DNA from 3 places in the Ensifer sp. ENS11 genome. Region 1 is predicted to be linked to each of the others. Evidence: riboswitches for the same ligand, from Rfam matches in the RefSeq annotation. Region 1 holds a riboswitch; each other region holds the start of a gene.

The links. Region 1 has a riboswitch for thiamine pyrophosphate ahead of thiO (glycine oxidase ThiO). Riboswitches for the same ligand answer to the same signal wherever they lie in the genome.
Region 2: it holds a riboswitch for thiamine pyrophosphate, as region 1 does, so the genes downstream of both, thiC (phosphomethylpyrimidine synthase ThiC) here and thiO (glycine oxidase ThiO) in region 1, are expected to answer to the same signal.
Region 3: it holds a riboswitch for thiamine pyrophosphate, as region 1 does, so the genes downstream of both, thiB (thiamine ABC transporter substrate binding subunit) here and thiO (glycine oxidase ThiO) in region 1, are expected to answer to the same signal.

What each region holds. Positions count from the first base shown of each region.
Region 1 is NZ_JACVAN010000028.1:56,231-59,502, reverse strand. It holds gene IB264_RS31220 (hypothetical protein) at 1-63, shown strand, start outside; TPP riboswitch at 1,010-1,141, shown strand; gene thiO (glycine oxidase ThiO) at 1,364-2,359, shown strand; gene thiS (sulfur carrier protein ThiS) at 2,349-2,546, shown strand; gene IB264_RS31205 (thiazole synthase) at 2,549-3,272, shown strand, end outside.
Region 2 is NZ_JACVAN010000003.1:364,509-367,780, reverse strand. It holds gene IB264_RS08715 (sigma-54 dependent transcriptional regulator) at 1-1,228, shown strand, start outside; TPP riboswitch at 1,406-1,537, shown strand; gene thiC (phosphomethylpyrimidine synthase ThiC) at 1,632-3,272, shown strand, end outside.
Region 3 is NZ_JACVAN010000008.1:253,340-256,611, reverse strand. It holds gene thiP (thiamine/thiamine pyrophosphate ABC transporter permease ThiP) at 1-188, opposite strand, end outside; gene thiB (thiamine ABC transporter substrate binding subunit) at 220-1,248, opposite strand; TPP riboswitch at 1,298-1,415, opposite strand; partial or broken gene IB264_RS18005 (GNAT family N-acetyltransferase) at 1,550-2,033, shown strand; gene IB264_RS18000 (thiamine diphosphokinase) at 2,120-2,770, shown strand; gene IB264_RS17995 (ABC-F family ATP-binding cassette domain-containing protein) at 2,774-3,272, shown strand, end outside.

The sequences.
Region 1 (3,272 bases):
AGGCGGGCGAGCCCAACACGTCGAATTCAGAGCGAACAGCAACCGACCAGTATGCTGCACTAGGCGATGTGTTGCTCAACACCGCAGAGTGACGCGCTGCCCCACTCTCGGCCCTCGACTGGGATCACACTACGCCAGGCATACTCCGGTCAGCGTGGCCGCGCAACGGCCACGCCGTCATCGAGATGCCCCAGAGACAGCTGAAAATATTCCGCATCCGAGGCCCGATCCGATATGCATGTGCTCGTTAATTCAGCGCCGGCGTCGGTCCCCAGACCTCGCGATAGAATCGGAAGTCGGCACGTTCATGTCCGTGCTGCGAGCAGCAGGCGACGGGACTTATCGAGACCAAACATGTCGCCATAGCGATCGAGCGCGACCATGACGGAGGTGAAGTTGCTTGCATTGACCGCCCTTTCGCGGCCGAGCGAATTTTCTGCACAGATATGGCGCCATTCGGATTCCTTTTTATTGGATGCTGGCCATTTTCCGACCGGGCTTGCACCGTGAACCACTCAAAAACGGGGGACTCTCATGGCTCCAGGACGGCGCCCTACTGAGGAGAAATGGTCGAACTGCATGAATCGCAGTGGCTCTCATCGCCTCGCGCGCGCCCGCGCAGGCGAACACGACGGTGTGCTTGGGAAATGTGTGTATTGTCACTTCCACGGACGGCACCAACCATGAAAGGTCTCTGAGCGACATCAATGAAGAAGCGAGAAAGGAATCGCTTGAGAACATTCGAGACCATTGATTGTTGTGTGGCAGACGATGCCTCCACTTGCCTGAGAGCAAAACTCACGCTGCAGCGCCTTTTCTACTAAACGCATGCTCCTTGATGCCTTCCCGCCGCTAGACGAGCGCGAGGCCCGCCGCATTGATGCGCCGGCTCATGTTGCTCCTCTCGGCGCGATACGCGTTGAGTCTAAGGTATGTGGATGACGCTTTAGCCCCGTTGGGAATAAACTAACAACGCTTGACAAAGCACGGCATTGGCCGTTCAACTCGGTTCATTCACCAGGGGAGTCCCGACAAGGGGCTGAGATATTGCTGGGCGGATCGGCTCTTTCGACCGCAGCGCAATGACCCGTTGAACCTGATCCAGTTCATGCTGGCGTAGGGACGGTGGGAACGACGGCAGTTGCGACAGCTCCTTTGCGATCGCGTGGACGTGTCTCTATCTTTCCAGCGCCAAGATCTGGGTCTCCAAACGTCAAGGTTGGAGCCGACCAATGGTTTTTTCAGATGTCGTACACGAGCCAAACCGCGGACATAGACGGCAACATCGACGCCCGTTAGCGGTGCGGCGCATGGATGAATGGCCCTACAGCTCCGGCCAGGTAACAGCTCGAACGGCTGCCAAATGAGGCAGGTGCTGATCAACGGAGCGGGTGTCATCGGCCTTGTCACCGCATACGAACTGGCGCGACGCGGCATTGAGGTCGACGTCTTCGAACGTTCAAAACGGATTGGCGCCGGCGCATCCTGGTTTGCGGGCGGCATGCTGGCGCCCTGGTGTGAGCGCGAAAGTGCCGACGAGAAAGTCGAACGCGTCGGCGCGACAGCCATCGAGTGGTGGAAGACGGCGCTGCCCGACAAGGTCGTGCAAGAGGGGACACTTGTCGTCGCCGCCGCGCGCGATACACGCGAGCTCGATCGCTTCGCGGCGCGAACCAAAGGGCACAGATGGCTTGATGCAGACCAGATAGCCGAACTGGAACCCGATCTCGCCGGCCGTTTTTCTCGTGCACTCCACTTCCCGAGGGAAGCGCATCTCGATCCGAGAGAGGCGCTGCCTTCACTCCATGACACATTAATGGCCATGGGGGTGCGTTTTCATTTCGGCCAGGCGACCGATGCCACCGTCGATCGCCGTGTCGATTCGCATATTGACTGCACAGGCCCTGCCAGGCTCCCGGATGACGCGGCACTGCGGGGCGTGCGTGGCGAGATGCTCTATCTGCGCACCGGCGACATTCAACTGTCGCGTCCAGTGCGCTTCCTGCATCCTCGACACCCCATCTATGTCGTTCCACGCCGCCAGGGCGTCTTCATGGTCGGGGCAACAATGATAGAGAGCGAATTGTCCGGTCCTATCACTGCACGGTCGCTGATGGAGCTCTTAAACGCAGCCTACGCCCTGCACCCGGCCTTCGGCGAAGCGCAGATCACCGAAACCGGAACTGGCATTCGCCCCGCCTACCCCGACAATCTGCCAAGGATCACGAAAAGCGGTTCGATCTATTCCGTGAACGGTATGTATCGGCATGGTTTCCTGCTCTCGCCGGCTCTTGCGCACGACGTTGCCGAACTTCTGCTCAACCCGGACCACAGATCGGAGTTCTATGATGAACCTTAACGTCAATGGCGAAGAGCACGAGGTCGCCTGCTCGACGCTCGCCGAACTGATGGCTGCACTCGACTATGAAGGAAGCTGGCTGGCGACCGCTGTCAACGGCGAACTCGTTCACGCGGCCGACCGCGATCGATGGCGCTTACGCGATCATGATCGCATCGAAATTCTCTCGCCGATGAAAGGTGGCTGACCATGCTGCAAGTCTACGACACGGAAATCACCTCCCGACTGCTCCTGGGCACAGCGGGCTATCCATCTCCAGCCGTGCTTTCGGACGCGGTGCGGGCTTCAGGGACACAAATCATCACGGTCTCGTTGAGGAGAGAGACGGCCGGCGGCAAAGCCGGAGGTGCGTTTTTCGAACTGATCCGCGAGCTCGGGACGAAAATACTGCCGAACACCGCCGGCTGCCACACCACCAAGGAGGCGGTGCTCACTGCTAAGATGGCGCGCGAGGTTTTCAAGACGAACTGGATCAAGCTCGAAGTGATCGGCAATCACGACACATTGCAGCCGGATGTGTTCTCGCTGGTCGAAGCCGCACGGATCCTTTCGAACGAAGGCTTCGAGGTCTTTCCCTATACGACCGACGATCTGGTTGTCGCCGAGCGCCTGCTGGAAGCTGGCTGCCGCGTGTTGATGCCCTGGTGCGCTCCGATCGGCAGTGCCATGGGGCCGCAAAATCCGTCCGCCTTGCGGTCGATGCGCGCGCATTTCCCGGACGTGCCTCTGATTGTCGATGCGGGCATCGGCCGCCCTTCGCATGCAACGACAGTGATGGAGCTCGGTTTCGATGCCGTGCTCCTGAATACCGCGGTGGCCGGTGCCGGAAATCCGGCCGTGATGGCATCGGGTTTTGCCAAGGCGATCGAGGCCGGTCGGCTGGCTTTTGAAGCCGGCATGCTCGAACCGAGAG
Region 2 (3,272 bases), on a different contig from region 1:
TTTTAGCGGGATCGTCATCAGCGATATCCGCATGCCCGGGATCGACGGCCTCACGCTGTTTCGCCGGATCGCCGATTTCGACCCCGACCTGCCCGTCATTCTGGTCACCGGCCACGGCGATATCCCGATGGCCGTTCAGGCCATTAAGGACGGCGTCTATGATTTCATCCCGAAACCCTTTGCCGCCGACCGTCTGGTGCAGAGCGCACGCCGCGCCTTGGAAAAACGCCGGCTGGTGATGGAAAACCGCGCGCTGAAACGCGCAGCCGAAGTCGCCGGTGAGAGCCTGCCGCTGATTGGCCAGACACCGGTCATGGAACGGCTGCGCCAGACCTTGCGGCATATCGCCGACACCGACGTGGATGTGCTTGTTGCCGGCGAAACCGGCAGCGGCAAGGAGGTGGTGGCGACGCTGCTGCACAATTGGAGCCGGCGCCGCAACGGCAACTTCGTGGCGCTGAACTGCGGCGCACTGCCGGAAACGGTAATCGAGAGCGAGCTTTTCGGCCACGAGCCCGGCGCCTTCACCGGTGCCCTGAAGAAGCGCGTCGGCCGTATCGAGCATGCGAGCGGCGGCACGCTTTTCCTCGATGAGATCGAGGCGATGCCGCCGGCAACGCAGGTCAAGATGCTGCGAGTGCTTGAAGCCCGTGAGATCACGCCGCTTGGCACCAATATCGTGCGCCCCGTCGATATTCGGGTCATCGCCGCGGCCAAGATCGACCTCGGCGACCCGGCCCAGCGGGGCGATTTTCGCGAGGATCTCTATTTCCGGCTGAACGTCGTCACCCTGTCGATCCCGCCGCTGCGCGAACGCCGGGACGATATCCCCCTTCTCTTCTCGCATTTCCTGACGCGGGCAGCCGAGCGTTTCAAGCGCGACGTGCCGACGCTTTCGCCGGCCGTCAGCCACTATCTGAGGTCTCATTCTTGGCCGGGCAATGTGCGCGAGCTCTCGCACTTCGCCGAGCGCGTCGCCCTTGGCGTCGAAGGTTCGCTCGGCCAACCGATTGCCGCGGCGCCGACCAGTGCCGGCCTGCCCGAGCGGATCGAGCGCTACGAGGCGGAAATTCTGAAAGAAGCGCTGCGGGCGCAGCACGGCGACGTCAAGGCGACGATCGAAGCGCTCGGCATTCCGCGCAAGACCTTCTATGACAAGCTGCAGCGGCACGGCATCAACCGTGCGGATTATGCCGATCGCCGGGGATCAGAGAAGTCCGGCCGCTAGCGCATTTCCAGGAAAAGTGCGGAGCGGTTTTCCGTCAGGAAATGCGTAAAAACGAAAAGAACGAGCGTGCCCGCGGCTTCGTCTCATCCGGAAACGCTCTACCGGGCAATCAACAGGCCTGACACGCAACCTTCGGATTAACGCTTGACGGCGCATCCGGATCGATGGCTATCTCTAGGCATTCACCAGGGGGGTCCCGTCAAGGGGCTGAGATACTGCTGGGCGGATCGGCTTTGCCGACCGAGGCGCAGTGACCCGTTGAACCTGATCCAGTTCATACTGGCGTAGGGACGGTGCAGACATTGACGCCACGATTCCGTCATTCGCGCGGAATTTCAGGCAAACATGTCTTTTCCTTCCGGCTTCAGAACTGGGTCTCCAACCGCAAACTTGGAGCCTCATCATGAATATTGCCACCAAACCCGCAGAACTCTCGGTCACAAAAGGCCCGCTTCCCGCCTCGAAAAAGGTCTACAAGCCAGGCACGATCCATCCCGACATCCGCGTTCCCATGCGCGAAATCACCCTGCACCCGACGTCGGGCGAGCCGCCGGTCACCGTCTACGACGCCTCCGGTCCCTACACCGTAGAAGATGCCAACATCCGCATCGAGGATGGATTGCCAAGACCGCGCCGCGACTGGATCATCGCTCGCGGCGATGTCGAAGCCTATGACGGGCGCGACGTGCGGCCGGAAGACAACGGCTTTGCCTCCGGCGACCGGCTGACGCCGACCTTTCCCCTCCGTCACGCGCCGCTGCGCGCAACCGGCCGGCGCGCGGTGACGCAGCTTGCCTATGCGCGGGCCGGCATCATCACGCCCGAGATGGAGTTCGTCGCCATCCGCGAGAACCTTGGCCGCGACGCTGCACGCGCCGCGCTACGCGACGGCGAAAGCTTTGGCGCCCATCTCCCCGATCACGTCACGCCCGAATTCGTCCGCCAGGAGATTGCCAGCGGCCGCGCCGTGCTGCCGGCCAACATCAACCACCCAGAATCCGAACCGATGATCATCGGCCGGAATTTCCTGGTGAAGATCAATGCCAATATCGGCAACTCCGCCGTCACTTCGTCGATGGCCGAGGAAGTGGAGAAGATGGTCTGGGCCACCCGCTGGGGCGCCGATACGGTGATGGACCTTTCGACCGGCCGCAACATCCACAACATCCGCGAATGGATCATCCGCAACTCGCCCGTGCCGATCGGCACCGTGCCGCTCTACCAGGCGCTGGAAAAGGTCAACGGCATCGCCGAGGATCTCACATGGGAAGTCTATCGCGATACGCTGATCGAGCAGGCGGAACAGGGGGTCGATTACTTCACCATCCATGCCGGTGTCCGGCTGCACTATATCCCGCTGACCGTCGACCGCGTCACCGGCATCGTCTCGCGCGGCGGCTCGATCATGGCGAAATGGTGCCTGCACCACCACAAGGAGAGCTTTCTCTACGAGCACTTCGAAGAGATCTGCGACATCTGCCGCGCCTATGACGTCTCGTTTTCGCTCGGCGACGGCCTGCGTCCGGGCTCGATCGCCGATGCCAATGACGCGGCGCAATTTGCCGAACTGGAAACGCTGGGCGAGCTGACGAAGATCGCCTGGGCGAAAGACTGCCAGGTGATGATCGAGGGCCCCGGCCACGTGCCGATGCACAAGATCAAGGAAAACATGGACAAGCAGCTCGCTGTCTGTGGCGAGGCGCCGTTCTATACGCTTGGGCCCCTGACGACCGACATCGCCCCGGGCTACGACCACATCACCTCGGGCATCGGTGCCGCGATGATCGGCTGGTTCGGCACGGCCATGCTCTGCTATGTGACACCGAAGGAACATCTGGGGCTTCCCGACCGCAACGACGTCAAGGTGGGCGTCATCACCTACAAGATCGCGGCCCATGCCGCCGATCTCGCCAAGGGGCACCCGGCGGCCCGCACCCGCGACGACGCCCTGTCGCGCGCCCGCTTCGAGTTCCGCTGGGAGGACCAGTTCAACCTGTCGCTCGATCCGGAAACCGCCCGCTCCTTCCACGACGAAACCTTGCCG
Region 3 (3,272 bases), on a different contig from region 1:
GCAAGAACAACGGAAAGCAGCGTCGAAAGGCTCGCCTGCAGCAAGGTGAAGCGCGTTACCCGCCAGATATAGGCATCGAACAGCACGCTGTTGCCGAAGTCACCGCTCTGGAGCAAAAGGGCTGCAATCGCCAGGCCGACAAACAGCAGGATACCGCCGAGACTTAAAGTCCCGGCGGTCATCGTGATGCGATTTTCGGCAGGCGCGAACAAATGCGCCTCAGTTCTTGCTAATGGCGGCCAGCCATTCGTCGATCCAGGCCTTGCGGTTCGCCGCCACCTCTTCCGACGGCAGCAGGAAAGTCTTCTCCGGATTGACCAGCTTGCTAAAAGCCTCCGGCAGCGGCTCCTTGGTCGCCGCGACCGGCATCATCCAGTTGGTCGTCGGAATGATCGACTGGAACTCCGGGCCGGTCATGAAGGCGAGAAACTGCTTGGCAAGCTCCGGCTCCTTGGCGCTCTTGGTCATGCCGGCAACTTCGATCTGGATGTAGTGACCTTCCGAGAATTCGGCCGCCTGGTAGCGGTCGGTGTTTTCCGCCACCATGTGGTAGGCGGGCGACGTGGTGTAGGAAAGCACCATCGGCGCTTCGCCCTTGGTGAAGAGGCCATAGGCTTCCGACCAGCCCGGCGTTACGGTCAGTACCCTGTCCTTGAGCTTGGCCCAGGCGGCGCCGGCTTCGTCGCCATAGACGGCCTTGACCCAGAGAAGCAGACCGAGGCCCGGCGTCGAGGTGCGCGGATCCTCGATGACGATCTTCTGAGAGGCGTCGCCTTCGACCAGTTCCTTCAGGCTCTTCGGCGGCGTCTTCAAGGTCTGGGTGTCGTAGACGACGGCGAAATGGCCGTAGTCATAGGGAAGGAAGGTGTCGTCGGTGAAGTCGCCGGGTACCTTGACGTTGGCAGGCTCGATGCCGTGCGGCGCGAAGAAGCCGGTGGCCTTGGCCTCGGCGACGAGGTTTGTATCGAGGCCGAGCACGATGTCGGCCTTGGAGGCCGCGCCTTCGAGCTTGAGGCGGGTCAGAAGCTCGACGCCATCGGCGACGCCGACATAGGTGACCTTGCATTCGCAGGTCTTCTCGAAAGCTTCGGCGACCTTGGCACCCGGCCCCCATTCGGTGATGAAGCTTTCATAGGTGTAGACGGTCAGCGTCTTGTCGGCAGCAACGGCATTGGCCGCGAAGACAAGTCCTGCCGTCGCGGCAAGCGCTAGCCGGCTAAGAACCTTGAGTTGCGATGAATTGGACATGGCAGGCACCTCTCCCTAAAAATGATGTTGCATGGGAAAAGGGCGTATCGATCCGATCGCGTCTAATCCCTCCGCCGGTATGAGCCGGATCAGGTTCCGCGGGTTGGCGTTCAACGCCTCTCAGCCTTCGGCCGCCATGCGGTCGGAAGGCACCCCGTTAGAGCGGGTAGAGATTTACCGCCGAGCCGGTTTGATGGCAAGCGAAGTTTGAGGACGGCAAAAGCGCCCGCCCCGCATTTTCGCGCCGCGGCGCATGGGGTAAAATCGTCGGCAGAGTTTGCAGACGCCGAAGGAGCCTGCGATGACTGACATGCTCGTTCGCCTTTATGCACTGCCGGCACAAGCGAGATCACCGCTTGCTGACGGTATCGGCATTCACCGCGCAATGGCACCCGAACGAAGCTTGTTGTTCCCTGGATCGAGCAGACATTTGGCTCCGGCTGGGCGGGCGAGGCGGAGGCGGCCTTCAGATCGACGCCGACGTGCATGCACATCGCGGTGTTCGAGGACCGGATCGTCGGCTTTGCCTGCCACGATGTCACAGCGCTCGGTTTCTTCGGGCCGACGGGCGTCGACGAGGCCATGCGCGGACGGGGATCGGCGAGGCGCTCTTGCGCGTGAGCCTGACGGCGATGCGTGACGCAGGCTACGGTTACGCCATCATCGGCGGCGTCGGCCCGGCCGAATTCTACCGACGCACGGTCGGCGCCATCGAGATCCCCGATTCCAACCCCGGGATCTATGCGGAGATGCTGTTTCCCGATACCTTGCCCGAAGATCACTGACAACGAGGACGCAAAATCGCCGGATCGCGCCCTTGTTCGGTTTTCTTGCTTTTCCTTGCCCGTGCCTTTGCGCTATGGGCTTTGCCATGGCCCGATCCACCTTCACCATTCTGCTCGGCGGTGCACTGACCCCGACCGATCGCCTTGCGCGCCAGCTCGCAGGCAGCCGCTTCGTTGCGGCCGATGGCGGCATGCGGCATGCGCGGGTGCTATCCGTGACCCCCGACGTCTGGGTGGGCGATTTCGATTCGACCGAGGAGGCGCTGCTCGCGGAATTTGCCGATGTCCCGCGCGAGCCCTATCCCGCCGCCAAGGCTGCGACCGATGGCGAAATCGCTGTCGAGGCGGCGCTGTCGCGTGGCGCCGAAGCCTTGATCTTTGCCGGCGCGCTCGGAGGATCACGCAGCGACCATGCCTTCCTGCACCTGCTTCAGGCTGCTTCGCTGGCCGAACGTGGGTTGCCGGTGTTCATGACCTCGGGTGAGGAGGAGGCCTATCCGCTGCTTGCAGGCGAGATCGAAATCGATCTGCCGAAGGGCAGCCTATTCTCGATCCTCGGACTGACCGATCTCATCGGGCTTACGATCGTCAACGCGCGTTATCCGCTCACCGATTTCACGTTGCCGTTCGGGTCTTCGCGCACCGTTTCCAATGTCGCGGAGGGTCCCCTTCGCATTTCCCTCGACACCGGCCGGGCGATCGTTCTCGCCCGCCCCTATGACCTTTCCGGAGCCTGAGCCTTGGCGCCTCCCATTCTGAAACTCGACGATATCTTCCTGACCTTCGGTGGCACGCCGCTTCTGGCCGGCGCCAACCTGCAGGTGGAGCCGGGGGATCGCATCTGCCTTGTCGGGCGCAACGGTTCCGGCAAATCGACGCTGATGAAGATCGCCGCCGGTCTTGCCGAAGCGCAATCGGGCGAGGTCTTCCGCCATCCGTCCTCGACCGTTCGCTACCTGCCCCAGGCACCGGATTTCGAAGGCTACGACACGGTGCAGGCCTATGCCGAGTCGGGCCTTGGCCCAAGCGACGACCCGTATCGCGTCGCTTACCTACTGCAGCACCTGGGTCTGACCGGCGAAGAAGACCCGGCACGCCTTTCCGGCGGCGAGGCGCGCCGCGCAGCGCTTGCCCGGGTGATGGCGCCGGAGCCGGATATCCTGCTGCTCGACGAGCCGACCAACCATCTCGATCTGCCGACGATCGAATGGCTCGAAGACGAGCTGACCCGCAGCCGTT